DNA from 3 places in the Halobacillus sp. KGW1 genome. Region 3 is predicted to be linked to each of the others. Evidence: predicted binding sites of a transcription regulator. Region 3 holds the regulator's gene; each other region holds the start of a gene.
The links. Region 3 encodes Rex, which represses fermentation and respiration genes when NADH is low (regulators of the CRP and FNR family bind a similar motif). Its sites were predicted from a motif close to TTGTGAAATATTTCACAA; they were not measured.
Positions count from the first base shown of each region.

Region 1: the regulator Rex is predicted to act here: its motif matches at 2,305-2,322, upstream of AXG56_RS16660 (DUF1641 domain-containing protein).
Region 2: the regulator Rex is predicted to act here: its motif matches at 3,580-3,597, upstream of AXG56_RS11585 (L-lactate dehydrogenase).

Region 1 is NZ_LSOC01000004.1:363,966-369,629, reverse strand. Features, by position in the region: gene AXG56_RS16670 (penicillin-binding transpeptidase domain-containing protein) at 1-1,602, shown strand, start outside; gene AXG56_RS16665 (GrpB family protein) at 1,678-2,190, shown strand; gene AXG56_RS16660 (DUF1641 domain-containing protein) at 2,421-2,846, shown strand; gene AXG56_RS16655 (NAD(P)/FAD-dependent oxidoreductase) at 2,870-4,051, shown strand; gene AXG56_RS16650 (L-cystine transporter) at 4,417-5,664, opposite strand, start outside.
Region 2 is NZ_LSOC01000003.1:507,028-512,691, forward strand. Features, by position in the region: gene AXG56_RS11570 (glycoside hydrolase family 3 C-terminal domain-containing protein) at 1-1,306, opposite strand, end outside; gene AXG56_RS11575 (AraC family transcriptional regulator) at 1,596-2,414, shown strand; gene AXG56_RS11580 (proline dehydrogenase family protein) at 2,451-3,389, shown strand; gene AXG56_RS11585 (L-lactate dehydrogenase) at 3,628-4,593, shown strand; gene AXG56_RS11590 (L-lactate permease) at 4,612-5,664, shown strand, end outside.
Region 3 is NZ_LSOC01000004.1:523,684-529,347, forward strand. Features, by position in the region: gene AXG56_RS17325 (CPBP family intramembrane glutamic endopeptidase) at 1-445, shown strand, start outside; gene AXG56_RS17330 (YdiK family protein) at 448-654, shown strand; gene AXG56_RS17335 (MDR family MFS transporter) at 830-2,233, opposite strand; gene AXG56_RS17340 (SDR family oxidoreductase) at 2,419-3,240, shown strand; gene AXG56_RS17345 (redox-sensing transcriptional repressor Rex) at 3,279-3,929, opposite strand; gene moaC (cyclic pyranopterin monophosphate synthase MoaC) at 3,948-4,433, opposite strand; gene AXG56_RS17355 (ABC-F family ATP-binding cassette domain-containing protein) at 4,601-5,664, shown strand, end outside.

The DNA.
Region 1 (5,664 bases), 160 kb from region 3:
GGAATGAAGGAAGGCTATACGGTCTATGCCGATTCGCTTTCTTCCGAGCGTGGGGAAATATTTGATGCGGATGGTCAGGGACTTGCCGTTAATGGAGAAGTCCAACGCGTCGGTTTGGTACCGGAGCAGATCGAAGAAGGACAGGAAGAAGCATTGAAGGAAGGGCTTTCGGAAGAGCTTGGCATGACGGTCGAGGCGATTGACGCGAAACTCGATCAGTCCTGGGTCGAGCCTAGTTCCTTCGTGCCGATTGGAGCAGTTGCAGCGGATGACGAAGCGAAAATCGAGGCGTTGAAAAAACTTCCGAAAGGGTTCATATTCAAGGCAGAAGGAGCAAGAGTCTATCCACTGAAAGAAGCTGCCGCTCATTTGACGGGGTACGTAGGAGCGATTACCGCGGAGCAGCTGGAGGATAGAAAAGGCGAAGGGTACTCCAGTACGAGCAGGATCGGTCAGGCAGGACTGGAAGCTGTTTTCGAAGATCGACTGCGCGGGACACCGGGAGGAAAGGTCGCCATCAGAGACGAGAAAGGCAACGAAGAAGAGGTATTGGCTGAAACAGAGCCGGTAGCTGGAGAAGATGTTACGTTGACCATCTCATCCGATGTCCAGAAGAATGTCTATAACCAAATGAAGGATGACTCCGGCTCCGCTTCTGCCGTCAACCCTACGACAGGGGAAGTGCTGGCAATGGTCAGCGCACCTGCCTATGACCCCAACCAATTCATACTCGGCATGGGGGCTGAAGAGCGTCAGAAGCTTCAGGAGGCACCGGGAAGTCCATTGCTGAACAAGTTCACGCGGACCTATTCACCAGGATCTACGTTCAAACCAATTACCGCAGCAATCGGTCTTGAAACGGGAGCCATTGATCCGGCAGAAGAGCTTTCCATTTCTGATCGCACATACACACAGGACGGCTGGGGAGGATACTCTGTCACCCGGGTTCCTGGAGCTGCCGTCGATACACAAGTGAATCTGCGTGATGCACTCGTCCGCTCCGACAATATTTATTTTGCTCGGTCCATCCTGGAAATCGGAGGCGAAGCGTTCCTTAAAGGGGCAGAACCGTTCGGCTTCGGAGAAGATATTCCTTTCCCTTATCCAGTCGAGTCCTCTCAGATTCTGAATGCTGATGCATTCAAGGAGCAGGAGCCGCTGCTTGCCGATACCGGCTATGGGCAGGGGCAGGTTCAGATGAGCACGCTGCATCTGGCGATGACCTACACGCCGTTTATAACGGACGGTACGCTTCTGAAACCGACGTTGATAAAAGACGAAGGAGCAGGAGAACCGTGGCATGAGAACGTGCTATCGGAAGAGACGGCAGCAACCATTAAAGAAGACCTGCGTGCGGTTGTCGCTGATGAAGAAGGGACTGCCCATAAACCTGTGACAGAGGGCTTGTCGCTTGCCGGTAAGACAGGTACAGCCGAGTTGAAACAGTCACTGGAAGATGAGAATGGTCAAGAAAACGGTTGGTTTGTCGCTTGGGATACGGAATCCCGGGATCTCCTCGTTTCGATGATGATCGAGGATGTTGATAAAGGAAGTGCGGAAGTCGTTCCCAAAGTGAAAAAAGTATTCGAGCAGTCCTCTTAAAAGCAGTTACGTCCGCATGTGGTTATCCATATGCGGGCTTTTTTGCGGAACATATTAAAAAAGGGGGGAAAGACGTTGAAAGTGCGTCTGACCGATTATCAGAAAGAGTGGCAAACAAGATTTGAGGCAGAGGCCCGGCTGTTAACGCGGATATTCGGTAAAGAGATCATCTCCATCGAGCATTTCGGGAGTACCGCCGTTCCTGGCATGAAAGCTAAACCGGTCATCGATATGATGGGGCTTGTACGCAGGATAGAAACGGTCGATGGCTATGCATCGTTGTTGGAAGCAGAGGGATATGAAGCAGCAGGGGAATGGGGGATTGAAGGAAGAAGGCTGTTCCGGAAGGGCGGCCATCAGCGAACCCATCACCTTCATTTCTACCAGCAGGATAATTCCCAGATTGACAGACATTTAATTCTAAGAGATTACCTGCTTCAACACCCGGAGGAAGTGGAGGCGTACAGCCGGTTCAAGGAAAAACTGGCTGCCATTCATGAAAGCACGAGCGGATACAGTCCCGCAAAAAAGAAATACGTTGCGCAATTGGAAAGAAGGGCGCTTGCATGGAGGCGTGACAGGGAATAGAAGTACAAGGAGAACCGGTGCAGCCGTACAGAAAAGAACTAAAAAGTAAAAAAAATACATTTATAACATTTTGTTAACCCAGCATTCTAACATAAAATGACTTATTTTGCTTGTATGTGTTGTAATTCACATAATTATATTTTACTCTATTATAGTCGGAGAAAATATTTTACGAGATATAAATTATCTAATTATAAATTAGCTATATGCTAAAAAAAGGAGAAGTGGATATGTCAGAATTGACTAGAGAACAAGGCGAACAGAAAGCCGTCACTCAAGATGAACGTGAACTGTTGGATCAACTTTCCAATCCAGAGGTCCAGGAATCTTTGACCACTTTGGTGAAAGAACTTCCTAAGCTTACAGAATTGGTAACGATCCTTTCAGCTTCTTATGACACGGTGCAGTCTTTTGCGACAGATGAAGTGTTGAAAGAAGATACGGCAGGATTCCTTTCTGAAATCGTAGAACCTGTGAAAACTTCTGTGAAAGATGTAGCTGCTACAGCCATCGAAGCGAAGGATCAGGCAGAGAAGAGCAACGAAGTCATCGGACTATTCGGTCTTCTTAAGATGCTGAAGGATCCACAGGCTCAGAAGCTTTTCCGTTTCGTTAATGCGTACTTGAAAGTTTCAGCAGAACGTAACCACAAATAAATTCTGGAAATGGGGGAACCAACATGTCAAAAAACATAGTCATTCTAGGCGGCGGATACGGCGGATTGCTGGCTGCTCAAAATGTCCGCAAATATATGAGTGAATCAGAAGCGTCCATCACGCTGATCAACAAATTCTCTACTCACCAAATCATTACGGAACTGCACCGTCTTGCAGCGGGTAACATCTCTGAAAAAGCAGCAGCTCTTCCACTTGAGAAACTGCTTAAAGATAAGTCTGTTGATATCAAGATCGCTACAGTAGAGTCCTTCTCTGTAGATAACAAGCAAATCAAACTGGATGATGGCTCCGAGCTTACTTACGATGCACTTGTTGTAGCACTTGGAAGTAAGACAGCTTACTTCGGTATTCCTGGTCTGGAAGAGAACAGCATGGTATTGAAGTCTGCGGAAGAAGCCAACCGTATTCGTAACCACGTAGAAGATCGTATTCGTACGTATGCGCAAACGAAGGACGAAGCTGATGCAACGATCCTTATCGGCGGCGGCGGACTTACAGGTGTCGAGCTTGTTGGTGAACTTGCTGACGAAACTCCGAAACTTGCCCGTAAATACGGTGTGAACCCGTCTGACATCAAGCTTAAGCTTGTTGAAGCTATGCCTAAGATCCTTCCGATGCTTCCGGACAACTTGATCCAGCGTGCAACGGAAAGCCTTGAGAAGCGCGGCGTGGAATTCCTGACGAACCTTCCTGTCACGAACGTAGAAGGAAACGTTGTCGAATTGAAAGATGGTCAGAAGATCGTTACAAACACATTCGTATGGACTGGTGGAGTCCAAGGGAATCCGCTTGTCGGAGAATCAGGCTTGGAAGTCAACCGCGGCCGTGCAACGGTCAACAACTACCTTCAGTCTACTTCTCACGAAGACGTATTCGTTGCCGGAGACAGCGCTGTTTACTTCAAACCGGGTGAGGAGCGTCCTCAACCGCCAACTGCCCAAATCGCTTGGCAGATGGGTGAGCTGATCGGCTACAACCTATACGCTTACTTGAACAAGAAAGACTTCGAAGAGTTCAGCCCTGTTAACTCAGGTACGCTTGCAAGTCTTGGCCGTAAAGATGCGGTAGCTTCTGTAGGTGGCAACGCAACACCACTGAAAGGACTTCCTGCTTCTGTTATGAAAGAAGCGAGTAACGTCCGCTATCTTTCCCACATCAAAGGTCTTTTCGGACTTGCTTATTAAGAAATAAGGAAAGTATAAAAACCGCAGTGCTTGTATGCACTGCGGTTTTATTTTAAGGGTGGAGGAGAGATCGGGCTCCGGGGAATGGGACGCTTTCCACGGGGCGGCCGGTGAGCCCTTCGAAGTCTGCCCATTTCCCACCACCCTCTACCGAAATGGACCTCCTTTACTTAGTTACAGGTAAGGTGAGTTTACACTTGAGGAAGAAAAGGTCGTATTGAATTCCATATAGATTCTTAAACGCTTAAGTTTGTAGACAACTAGAGACCCGCAGGGCTTGTATGCACGGCGGTTTTATTTTTGAGTGTTATTGTGTAAATAGAAAAGAAGCACGGTTCCTTATAGGGGACCGTGCTTCTTTGGTGTTAGACTGCAATATCTTTTTCAACGGCGTTCTTATCGTTAAACCGTTCGGTGTTCAGTTTTTTCAATACGCGGGAAGTAAGGGTCCCTGACGTCATGGATCCATTGACGTTAAGTGCTGTACGTCCCATGTCGATCAGCGGCTCCACGGAAATCAATAGTCCGGCAAGCGCGACCGGCAGGTTCATGGAAGAAAGGACAATCAAGGCTGCAAATGTTGCCCCGCCGCCGACACCTGCGACACCGAAGGAGCTAATGGCGACAATCAGTACCAGCTGGATCAGGAATCCGGGGCTGAGTGGATCGATACCGACGCTCGGTGCGATCATGACAGCGAGCATGGCCGGATAAATCCCTGCACAGCCGTTCTGGCCGATCGTGGCACCGAAGGAAGCAGACATATTGGCGACTCCTTCATCTACACCGAGGCTGTTCTTCTGGGCAGAGATGTTAAGCGGAATCGTTCCGGCACTGGAGCGGGAAGTAAAGGCGAACCCGAGTACAGGGATGACTTTCTTCAAATAGGTCATCGGATTTAATCCGAATGCTCCGATCAAGATCAGGTGGATAACAAACATGACACCTAATGCAACGTAAGAAGCTAACACGAATTTACCTAATTCCAATATTCCGGCGACGTCCGTCTGTGCAACGGTCGTTGCCATAAGACCGAGAATACCAATCGGCGTCAGACGAAGGACGAGGGTAACGATACGCATGACCACTGCGTAGACAGCGTTGATCCCTTTAATAAAGATTGCTGCCTGTTCCGGCTGTTTCCGACGGACGCCGAGGACGGCGATCCCGACGATAGCAGAGAAGATAACCACTGCAATCGTAGATGTTGCACGGTCTCCCGTCATATCAAGGAACGGGTTCGCAGGAAGGAATTCCAAAATTTTCTGCGGCGTGCTCAAGTCAGCAACTTCTGTTAGCGTGTCTTCTAAGTAAAGACCGCGATCCTGTTCGGCTTGACCGGCTTCGATTTCGCCTGCATCCAGACCGAAGAGTAGAGAGCTTCCGATACCGACGAGTGCTGCGACTGCTGTCGTACCTACAAGGATCCCGATGATCCACAAGGAAATCTTGCCGAGTTCCGAAGATTTTTCCAAGTTAATGATCGATTGGATGATCGAAACCATAACGAGTGGGATGACGATCATCATTAAGAGGCGGACATACCCGCGCCCTGCGATGTTATACCAATCAGATGTTTGGGAAACGACGTTGGAATCAGCTCCGAAGACGAG
Region 2 (5,664 bases), on a different contig from region 3:
CGATCAACGCACGGTGATTTTCCGGCAGCTCGAGGTGCTTCCGGTCATACCCTTCCGATTCATACCGGTCCGGCAGCCCGGCGAAAAGGACAGCGACATCGGCGGCCGCTGCCGTCGTGCACGCTTCTTCAATACGTGCTTCATCGATGGCATCGTTCTCAAGCGGATAGCCTTCCGCATAGGTGACCCTGTCGGTGCCGGTCGTCTTCTTCACTTCTTCCACCACATCATCGACTCTCGTCGGGTTAATGTGCGAGCTGCCACCGCCCTGGATGCGCGGCTGCTTCACGAACGAGCCGATCAGCGCGACCGAGGCTTTTTTATCTAGAGGAAGGATACGTCCTTCATTTTTCAAAAGGACCATCCCTTCCGCTGCTGCTTCACGGGCAAGCCGGTGGTGGGCTTCTTTATCATAAGAGGTTTGCTGCTGATTCTTCACCGCCTTCTGGATCAACCCGAGGACCCGGCCGACCGCGGTGTCGATCGTCGCTTCCGTCAAATCGCCCTTCTTGACCGCTTCGACAATCTCCCTGTCATGAATGCCGTTCGTCCCCGGCATCTCGAGATCCATACCGGCATTAAGTCCGTCGACGCGCTCGTTGACAGCGCCCCAGTCGGAGACGACGACGCCGTCCCAGCCCCACTCGTTGCGGAGAATTTCTGTCAGCAGCCGGTAGCTTTCCGATGCGTACTCCCCGTTTACTTGGTTATAAGAGCACATCACCGTCCAAGGCGCCGCCTGTTTCACGGCATGCTCGAAGCTCGCCAGATAGATTTCACGGAGCGTCCGCTCATCGACTCTCGCATCCACCGACATCCGCCGGTGCTCCTGGTTGTTCGCAGCGAAGTGCTTCAGGGAGGTACCGATTCCTTTGCTCTGCACCCCTTCGATATGACTCGCTGCCATCATCGACGACAAATAAGGGTCTTCCGAAAAGTATTCGAAATTTCGCCCGCACAACGGAGACCGCTTGATATTCGTCCCCGGCCCGAGCAGCACGGCGACCTCCTCCGTCTTCGCCTCTTCCCCGAGCGCTTCGCCGACGCGGCGTATCAAATCCTGGTCCCACGTACTAGCAAGTCCTGCTGCCGACGGGAAACAGGTGGCCGGCACGCTGGCGTTCAGGCCCAGATGGTCCGCTCCCTGCGCCTGTTTCCGGAGACCGTGCGGACCGTCCGTCACCATCACGGACGGGATATTGAGTCGTTCAAGTCCTTTTAAATTCCAGAAGTCAAGGCCGCTCAAGAAGCCCGCCTTTTCTTCGAGGGTCATCTTTTTTATGAGTTCATCGATTGGTGCATCCATAGGTAACTCCTCCTAAAACCATTGGTTGACGTACTTGTTCTGTAGGATGATTCTACCCAATATTTAGTAAATAATCTAAACAAACGACTCAGGTAATGTGCTCGTGCTCAAGAAAAGATTCAGAACAGGCTGGGAGCTGTATAGAAGTTGGATAGTGAGCCTTCGTTTTCTGATTGTCTCGACTGCATACATTTTTATATTAGTATGTTTTTCCAGTCAATATATTGCAAGAGCCTGGAGGTTGGGTGTGATAAACTGACCAACAGAACAAGCAAGGACGGTGGGTGTCATGAAAGAAGAGCGAACGGTCCACTATGATGCGGACCTTCAGATAGAAGCATACCGCTTCGAAGGAATCATGCAGAAATTCCCGAATCACTTCCACGACTATTACGTGATCGGGTTCATCGAAAGCGGGCAGAGGCGATTGTCCTGTAAGAACAAAGAGTATGTCATCGGTACGGGCGACCTGATCTTTTTCAATCCGCTGGATAATCACGCCTGTGAGTCGGTAGACAACGAAACGCTCGATTACCGTTGTCTGAACATCGAGCCTGACGTCATGCGCAAGGTGGCAGAAGAGATAACAGGCAGGGACTACCTCCCTTCCTTCACGTCGCCTGTATCTTATGGCAGCCGCCATGCCAAGCTGCTTCATACCCTTCATCAGATGATCATGGATGAAATCGCGGATTTTGAAAAAGAAGAAACGTTTTATTTCCTCCTTCAGCAGCTGATCGAAGATTATACGACCACCCGGGAGCATACGGACAATAAAGCGACGAAGCAGGAGATCCAACAGGTCTGCAGCTACTTGGAGACTCACTACGCAGAGCCGGTGAATCTGGAGGACCTGGCCCGGATCGCCGGCATGAATAAATACTCGCTCCTGCGCTCGTTTACCCGCACCCTCGGGATCACGCCGTATCGTTATTTACAGACGGTACGAATCAGCGAAGCGAAGAAACGTCTGGAACAGGGCGAAAAACCCATCGATGCCGCCATGGAGACAGGCTTTATCGACCAAAGTCATTTCAGCAACTTCTTCAAGGAGTTTATCGGACTGACGCCCGGCCAGTATCGGGATATTTTTCTCCATGACCAATGACCAGAGATAACTTATATAGAAAGTAGGGACTCCTCTATGCACACAGAAGCGATCCGTTTTTCCAAAAGTCTCAAATCCATCGCCAGAGACCAGCATGTAAAAGCCTATATCCAGAACTCCAAAGAACTGTATCCTCTGCTTGTCAAAGGGGCGCAGCGCTTCGTAGCCGGAGAAACCCGCCCCGAAGGCATCGCACGCGTCAAACAGACCTTTCAGGCCGGGCATGAAGCTTCGATAGAATTCATCGGGGAGAATACGACCTCCGAAGAGGCATGTAAATCTGCTGTACAGGAATTCAGCGTACTGATCAAGGACCTCGGAAGCCATGACTTGCAAGCAACCGTATCCTTCGATCTTTCGCATATTGGAATGATGATTTCCGACGAGATGGCCTTCACTCATTTAGAAAGGTTAGCGAAAGAAGCCGACAAGAACGATGTCCAGCTCATGATCAGTATGGAGGAATCGCAGAAGACAGACGCCATCCTCTCCCTGTACAAAAAGATTGCGGCATCCTTTTCCAATGTGGGCATCACCCTGCAGCTTCAATTGAAGCGTTCCGCGGGCGATTTACAGGAACTTTTGCCATACCCCGGCAGAATCCGCTTGGTAAAAGGGGCGTACGAAGAGCCGGAAGACATCCATATCCCAAGATCCGAAGCGCTGAATGAGCGGTATATCGAATTTGCGGCTGCCTGCGTCGAACGCGATCATCCGCTGTCGATCGCCACGCATGATGAGAACCTTCTCCTTGCGCTGAAATCGAAAAGGCTCCTCCATCAACCGAACGTGGAGGTCGAGATGCTGGATGGTGTCCGCCATGACTTGTTGAACGCGCTCCGAGAAGAGAAGATACGCACGAAAGTCTATACGACGTACGGTACGGAGTGGTACCTCTATGTCGTTCACCGGATAGCGGAGCACCCGCCGAATATTTACACATTCTTGTCGGATATTATTGATGGTGGAAACTGAATAAGAAAACTCCTGCCGATGGTTCAACGTGGAATCATCGGCTTCTTTCCCCTTTGATGGGCAAATCGCAGCTGATAAAAGTATGCCGCCTTCTACTTCATTTGTGACCAAAATATGACAACTCACCCTCGCTTGTGAAAAACTTCACAAATACCCATTGTCATCATTCCGAAACTATTGCATACTATAATTGTGAAATGATTCACAAATAAACACAACCATACGGGAGGAATCCATAATGACAAGAGAAAACGTGAACCGGGTAGCTTTGATCGGAGCAGGATCCGTCGGAAGCAGTTACGCTTTTGCGATGCTGAACCAGGCGATTGCAGAGGAATTCGTGATCATTGATTTGAACGAAGACAAGGCGATGGGTGATGCGATGGACTTGAACCACGGAAAAGTGTTCGCGCCGAATCCGACGAAGACGTGGTACGGCACGTATGCGGATTGTAAGGATGCCGATATCGTCTGCATCTGTGCCGGAGCGAACCAGAAGCCCGGCGAGACGCGGCTCGATTTGGTGAAGAAGAATCTCGCTATCTTCCAATCAATCGTCGATGATGTAATGGCAAGCGGCTTTGACGGCATCTTCCTCGTTGCGACGAACCCGGTCGACATTCTTACGTATGCGACCTGGAAGTTCAGCGGTCTGCCGCAGAACCGCGTGATCGGCAGCGGAACGATCCTCGATTCCGGCCGGTTCCGTTATCTCTTGGGCGAATATTTCGACGTCACCCCGCAGAACGTCCACGCCAACATCATCGGCGAACACGGCGACACCGAGCTTCCGGTCTGGAGCCATGCGACGATCGGCGGCGTGCCTGTGATGGAGTGGGTCGAACGCGATCCCCGTTACCATAAAAAAGACTTGGAGGAGATTTTCCTCAACGTCCGTGACGCGGCGTACCAGATCATCGAGAAAAAAGGTGCGACCTACTACGGCATCGCGATGGGACTGGCGCGGATTACGAAAGCGATCCTGAACAATGAGAACAGCATCCTTACCGTCAGCGCCCCGCTTGCCGGAGAATACGGCCTGGAGGACGTCTACATCGGTGTACCTGCTGTCGTGAACCGGGCCGGCATCCGCAACGTCGTCGAACTGAACCTGAACGAAACCGAACAGAATCAGCTTCACCACAGCGCCGGCGTCCTGAAAGAAATCCTCGGCGAACATTTCAAGGCGGCAACGAGACCATAAGGAAAGAAGGCTTCTGACATGTGGTTACAACAGTACGATCCGTTCGGAAACACATGGGTGAGCGCGCTCGTCGCCGCTCTCCCGATTCTTTTCTTCTTTCTCGCATTGACGGTTTTCAAAATGAAGGGCGTGCTTGCGGCGTTCCTGACGCTTGCCCTCAGCATTATTCTGTCGGTCGTTTTCTTCGATATGCCCGTTTCCAACGCGGTCGCATCTGCCATTGCCGGGATAGCGAAGGGTTTGTGGCCGATCGGCTATATCGTCATCATGGCCGTCTGGCTGTATAAAATCGCCGTCGATACCGGGAAGTTCACCATCATCCGCGCAAGCATCGCGAGCATCTCGGAAGACCAGCGGCTCCAGCTCCTGTTGATCGGCTTCAGCTTCAATGCCTTTCTCGAAGGAGCCGCCGGATTCGGCGTACCGATTGCAATCAGTGCCGCCCTGCTCGTCGAGCTAGGGTTCCGTCCGCTGAAAGCAGCCGCGCTCTGTCTGGTCGCCAACGCCGCATCCGGTGCCTTCGGCGCCATCGGAATTCCCGTCATCGTCGGTGCCCAGATGGGGAACCTCGAGACGATGGAGCTGTCCCGGATGCTCGCTTACATATTGCCGTTGATTTCCTTTGCCATCCCGTTCCTGCTCGTTTTCCTTTTGAGCGGATTCAAGGGCATCAAGGAAACGCTGCCCGCCCTGTTCGTCGTGAGCGGCCTTTATACCGGCGTCCAGCTCTTCACGATCCTCTTCCTTGGACCGGAGCTTGCGAACATTCTCGCCGCTCTCGCCAGCATGGCCGGACTTGCGTTGTTCTTGAGAAAATGGCAGCCGAAGACCATCCACCGCGAAGAAGGCGCTCCCGCCGTCGATGCCGGCACGACCTACCGGATCGGCGACATCATCCGGGCATGGTCCCCGTTCTACATTTTGACCGCGGCGATCACGCTCTGGAGCCTGCCTGCGTTCCAAAGCCTGTTTGAAAAAGGCGGACCGCTTGCTGCAACGACGCGGAGCCTCCAGATTCCTTTTCTTCACGAGGAAATCCTGCAAGCTCCACCGATCGTTCCGGAAACGAGC
Region 3 (5,664 bases):
CCAGGCGATTGCAGCTACGATCGAATCGCAGCTGTTCGATGTGCCGGCAGGGTCCGAGAATACGATGGGATTGATGGAGATTGCGCGTCAGTCGCCGCTGTTCATCCTGCTTCCGGTCGTGTTTGCACCGATTACGGAGGAAATCCTCTTCCGTAAAATCATTTTCGGGTCGATCTATAAACGAACGAACTTTTTCTTAGCCGTTCTCGTATCGTCCTTGATCTTCGGTGCTTTTCACTTTGATTTCACCCACATGCTAGTCTACTTCTCCATGGGAGTCGTATTCGCCTTCCTGTATGTCAAAACAAAACGAATTATTACACCAATCGTGGCACATATGGCGATGAACTCGTTCGTTGTCATCACGCAGTACTTCCTCACGGAGGAAGACATCAGAAGGATGCAGGAACAATTGGAGACCATCTTTATTGGAGGCTTTTTATAATTATGAGAACATCACCAATGTTCATGGCCATGCTCTACCTTTCCATGGGCGTCGCCTTCACGTATATTGCGGCCCAGTCGGCCGGTGAGACCGTGTGGAATGCGATGACCATCATCCTGGCGTCGGTCGCGACCGTCAACATCGCCGTCGCCATCCGGCTGTTTAATCTTCACAGGAAAATACAGCAGGCAAAAAATAAGAAAGAATAACAAAAGCAGGAGCTGCGGAGCTCCTGCTTTTTTATGTCTTGTATAGTGGGCATCAGACGTGAGAAGCGGGCTCCGGGAAAGGAAAGGCTTTCCCGGAGCCCTTTATGTCAAACACAGCACCACAATACCAGTTCCTGCCCTTCGCTATCTTTATCTTCATACCTTCCAAAACCTCCTATTCCTTCGAGTCGGCCTGTGCTCCTTTTAGTATAAAGGAGAAAGGAATGGCAAGGACGAGGACGACGCCGGAGACGAGGAAGGCTTCATTCAGCGTCTGCAGCGTGGCGGCCTGGAGGTCGATGTCGGAAGCCGCCTGGATCTGCGCCCTCCGCACTTCATAATAGACAGAGAAAAAGACGATGCCTATCGAGGACGACATCTGGCGGATGATGTTGTTCATCGCGGACCCTTGCGCGACGAGATGATCCGGGATGCTGTTCATGCCGGACGTCGTCGCCGGCATATTGCCCATCCCCATCCCGACGCCGCGGACTGTATTCAACAACAGGATCAGCCAGTAGGGTGTCGACAGGTGAAGGAAGCCGAGGGCGAACGTCGCTGCCGCCATGATGGCAAGCCCCGGCGGGACGACATAGCGCGGCCCCTTTTTATCAAGGATTCTTCCTCCGAGCGACATGAATACACCGCTCGCAGCCGCTGCCGGCAGGAATAAGAGCCCCGTCATCACTTCACTCCAGCCGTAGACGTTCTGGATCAACAGCGGCAGCAGGAAGATCCCGGAGAAGAGTCCGATCGAGGCGGCGGATGTAACGACAATCGACGCCGCATAAGTCGGGACCCGGAACACCGACAAGTTCAACAGCGGATCGTCCTGTCGGTTCTCGTAGAAAACGAACAGCACGACGGCTGCGAGTCCGACGACGATAAGGACGATGTTGATCGGGTCCAGGAGATGATCCAGCGTCCTCCCTCTTCCGAGTGCAAACAGCAGGCCTCCGATGCCGAGCGATACAATAAGAAATCCGACAAGGTCGAATTTCTTTTCGGGATGGGTTTCCGTCCGCTCCAGGTATTTCGAAGAGAGGACGAGTCCCGTCAGGCCAAACGGAATGTTCAAGGCGAAGAGCCAAGGCCAGTCGACGTATTGGATGAGAAACCCGCCGATCGTCGGTCCGATTGCGGGGGCGACCATAGCGGCGATGCCGTACACGCCGACAGCAAGGCCCCGTTCGTGCCTGGGGAAGGACTGGAAGATGAGCGCCATGGCGATCGGCAGCATCAGACCACCGGCTATGCCCTGGATGGCCCGGGAGACGATTACCATCGAGAGCGTCGAGGAGAAGAAGCCGCACAGTGAGCCGACAAGGAAGAGACAAAGCCCGGACAGGTACACCTTTTTCTTCCCGAACCGGTCGCCGAAGTAGCCGGTCAACGGCATCGTCATCCCCATCGCGACCATGAAGATCGTCAAAATCCATCCGACAGAGACGGCATTGGAATCGAATATTTCTATAAAACGTGGCAGAATCGGATTCAGCATGCTGTTGTTCAGAATGACGGTGAAGGTTCCGAACAGGACAGACACGACGACGAGCCACTTATTAGGTAATCGTTTCATCGTACCTTACCTCCTTAATTACCTAGTTACTATACCACCATCCTGCAACTCTAATCGCCGCTCGACCGATTTACGAGAGCGGAATCTTTTTTTCTTTGTAATCGCTTCCCTTCTCCCGCCTATGTTTATAACGTTTTTCAAGGTGGGTATAACAAAGAAGAATCACACAAGGAGGCGAACCATTTATGGGACGTTTAGATAACAAAGTAGCTGTCGTGACCGGTTCTGCGACAGGAATCGGAGCGGCAACCGTGAAATTATTCGCAAAGGAAGGCGCGACGGTGGTCTGTGCCGACATCAATGTCGATGCCGTGAAGAAGACGGTGGATGAAATTCATAACGAAGGCGGCGAGGCGGAGACGTACACGCTCGACGTATCGAAAGAGGACAGCGTTTCAGCATTTGCTGATTACCTGAAGAAGACATATGGCAACATCGATGTCCTGTTCAACAACGCAGGGATCGACGAAGAAGGCGGCAAAGTGCACGAATATCCTGTCGATCTCTTCGACCGGATCATCGCTGTCGATCTGCGCGGAACGTTCCTGACGAGCAAATACCTGCTTCCATTAATGATGGATAACGGCGGATCGATCATCAACACATCTTCCATGTCCGGAAGAGCTGCTGACCTCGACCGCTCCGGCTATAACGCGGCGAAAGGCGGAATCACGAACTTCACCCGTGCGATGGCAATCGACTACGCCCGGGACGGCATCCGCGTCAACTCCATCGCTCCCGGTACGATTGAGACACCGCTTGTAGACGGCCTTGCCGGTTCGAAGGAAGATAAGGAAGGACAGGAATTCCGTGATGCCAACAAGTGGATCACTCCACTCGGCCGACTTGGAAGCCCGGATGAAATCGCATCCGTCGCCCTTTTCCTCGCCAGTGACGACAGCTCCTATGTAACCGGAGAGGACATCACGGTCGACGGCGGCATCATGGCCTACACGTGGCCGGGTAAAATGCTGATCGATAAGAAATGGAAAGAAGAAACCGAATAAGAATAACAAAAAAAGATGCCGGAGCCGGCATCTTTTTTTCAATCCTCTATTTTTCCATCCAACGGATAATGCTTCAAAAAGTAGACGAGCGCTTGAAGCTCAATCGCAAGATCGATATGATGCACCCTCACATCAGACGGCACGTTGATCCGGGCCGGCGTGAAGTTCAGGATACCCGATATTCCGCCCTCGACGAGACGGTCGGTGATCGCCTGCGCCTCTGAGGCAGGAACCGTCAGAATCGCGACCTTCAAATCGCCGATCTTCTTCTCCAGATCATCGATGTGATGGACCTCCACCCCGCCGACTTCACTCCCGATCCGATTCTCACTCGCATCGAAGGCAATCTCGATCTTTGTATTATTGTTCTTCGTGAAATTGTAATTAAGGAAAGCCGTTCCCAGGTTCCCGACACCAATCAGCGCGACACGTGTCGTCTCGTCCTGATCCAGCGTCTTCCGAAAGAAGGAAAGCAGGTACTCGACATTGTAACCATAACCTTTCTTCCCGAGGGCTCCGAAATAGGAGAAATCACGGCGGATGGTTGCGGAATCGACTTTGACCGCCTCACTCAATTCTTTCGATGACACCCGCAGTTTCCCCTGGCTGTGCAGGTTGTTCAGGAAACGGTAATATAACGGAAGCCGCTTCGCTGTCGCCTGAGGGATTTTCGCTTGTTCTATATCCATTGTCGTCTCTCTGCTCCTTTACTCGTCATTTCTTCGGTAATCTCCGTTCTTCCCTCCGGTTTTCTCTGCAAGGTAAGTCGGACCGATGACCATGCCTTTATCTACTGCTTTACACATATCATAAACCGTCAATGCTGTGGCAGAAGCGGCCGTTAGCGCTTCCATTTCTACCCCGGTGCTTCCCTTCGTCTTCACGGAAACCTCGATCAGCAGCTTTTTCGTTTCCCCTGTTTCCCAATCGAAGGATACATCGATTCCCTTCAAGGAAAGCGGATGACACATCGGAATCCAATCCGACGTTTTCTTCGCTGCCATGATTCCGGCGACTTGGGCGACCGCGAGCACGTCCCCTTTGGCCATTGTCTGGTTGGTAATCTTCTCGTATATTTCTTCCTTCACTTCCACACTCGTTCTCGCAACAGCCGTCCGGACCGTATCGTTTTTCTCTGATATATCGACCATCCGTGCCCGGCCCTGCTCATTAAAATGACTGAATTCCGCCATCTCCAACTACCCCTTTTATGTGATTGGTCATGCCGCAGGCGGCAACACTAGTTTCATTTTAACAAAAAATCACAGGGAAGTCGTTAAAGTTTTCACAATCTCGCGAGGGCTTCTGTTGCTAGCAGGCTCACCGATGATATACACTTGATTTATCGAGGTGAAACGACATGATTCTCATGCAGTTGAATCAATTGGAAAAGCGTTTCGGCGCTGAATTGATTTTATCTAATATTAAACTGGAAGTACAAAAGAACGACCGGATCGCCATTGTCGGCAGAAACGGTGCAGGAAAGTCGACCCTGCTGAAGATGATGGCCGGCGAGATGAGCTATGATGAAGGAAACATCTTCATGCCGAAGGAAACGACGCTCGGATATCTCGCTCAAAACACAGGCCTGCAGTCCGACGAAACGATCTGGAATGAAATGGAGAAAGTCTTCCTCCATCTGAAGGACTTGGAGAAAGAGCTGCGCGCGATGGAAGCGAACATGGCAGACCCTGACCTGATCTCGGATCAGGAGCGCTACCAGCAGTTATTGACCGATTATGACCGCAAGCAGGAATACTTCAAGAACGCAGGCGGATACCAATACGAAGCGGATATCCGCTCGGTACTGAACGGGCTGAATTTCCAGCATTTCAACTGGGATACACCGATCACGTCCTTAAGCGGCGGCCAGAAGACGAGGCTGGCACTCGGGAAGCTGCTGTTGAAGAAGCCGGACGTGCTTATTCTCGATGAACCGACCAACCACCTGGACATCGATACGATCTCCTGGCTCGAAGGGTACCTGCAGGGCTACCAAGGTGCGGTCGTCATCGTTTCCCACGACCGCTACTTCCTCGATAAGATCGTCAACACGGTCTACGAGATCGCCTTCCAATCCTCTAAGAAGTATCACGGCAACTACAGTAACTACCTGAAACAGAAAGAAGCCGACTTCGAGCAGGAAATGAAGCGATTCGAGAAGCAGCAGGAAGAGATCAAACGGATGGAGGACTTCATCCAGAAGAACATCGTCCGTGCGACGACGACGAAGCGCGCCCAGAGCCGGCGCAAACAGCTGGAGAAAATGGACCGGCTGGAAAAACCGAAAGACGATAACCAATCCGCGAAGTTCAGCTTCCAAGTGGCGAAGCGCAGCGGAAACGATGTGCTGAAACTGAGAGACTATGCGTTCCGTTATCCGGACAGCGATACGAACCTTTTCGACAAAGTATCCCTTGATCT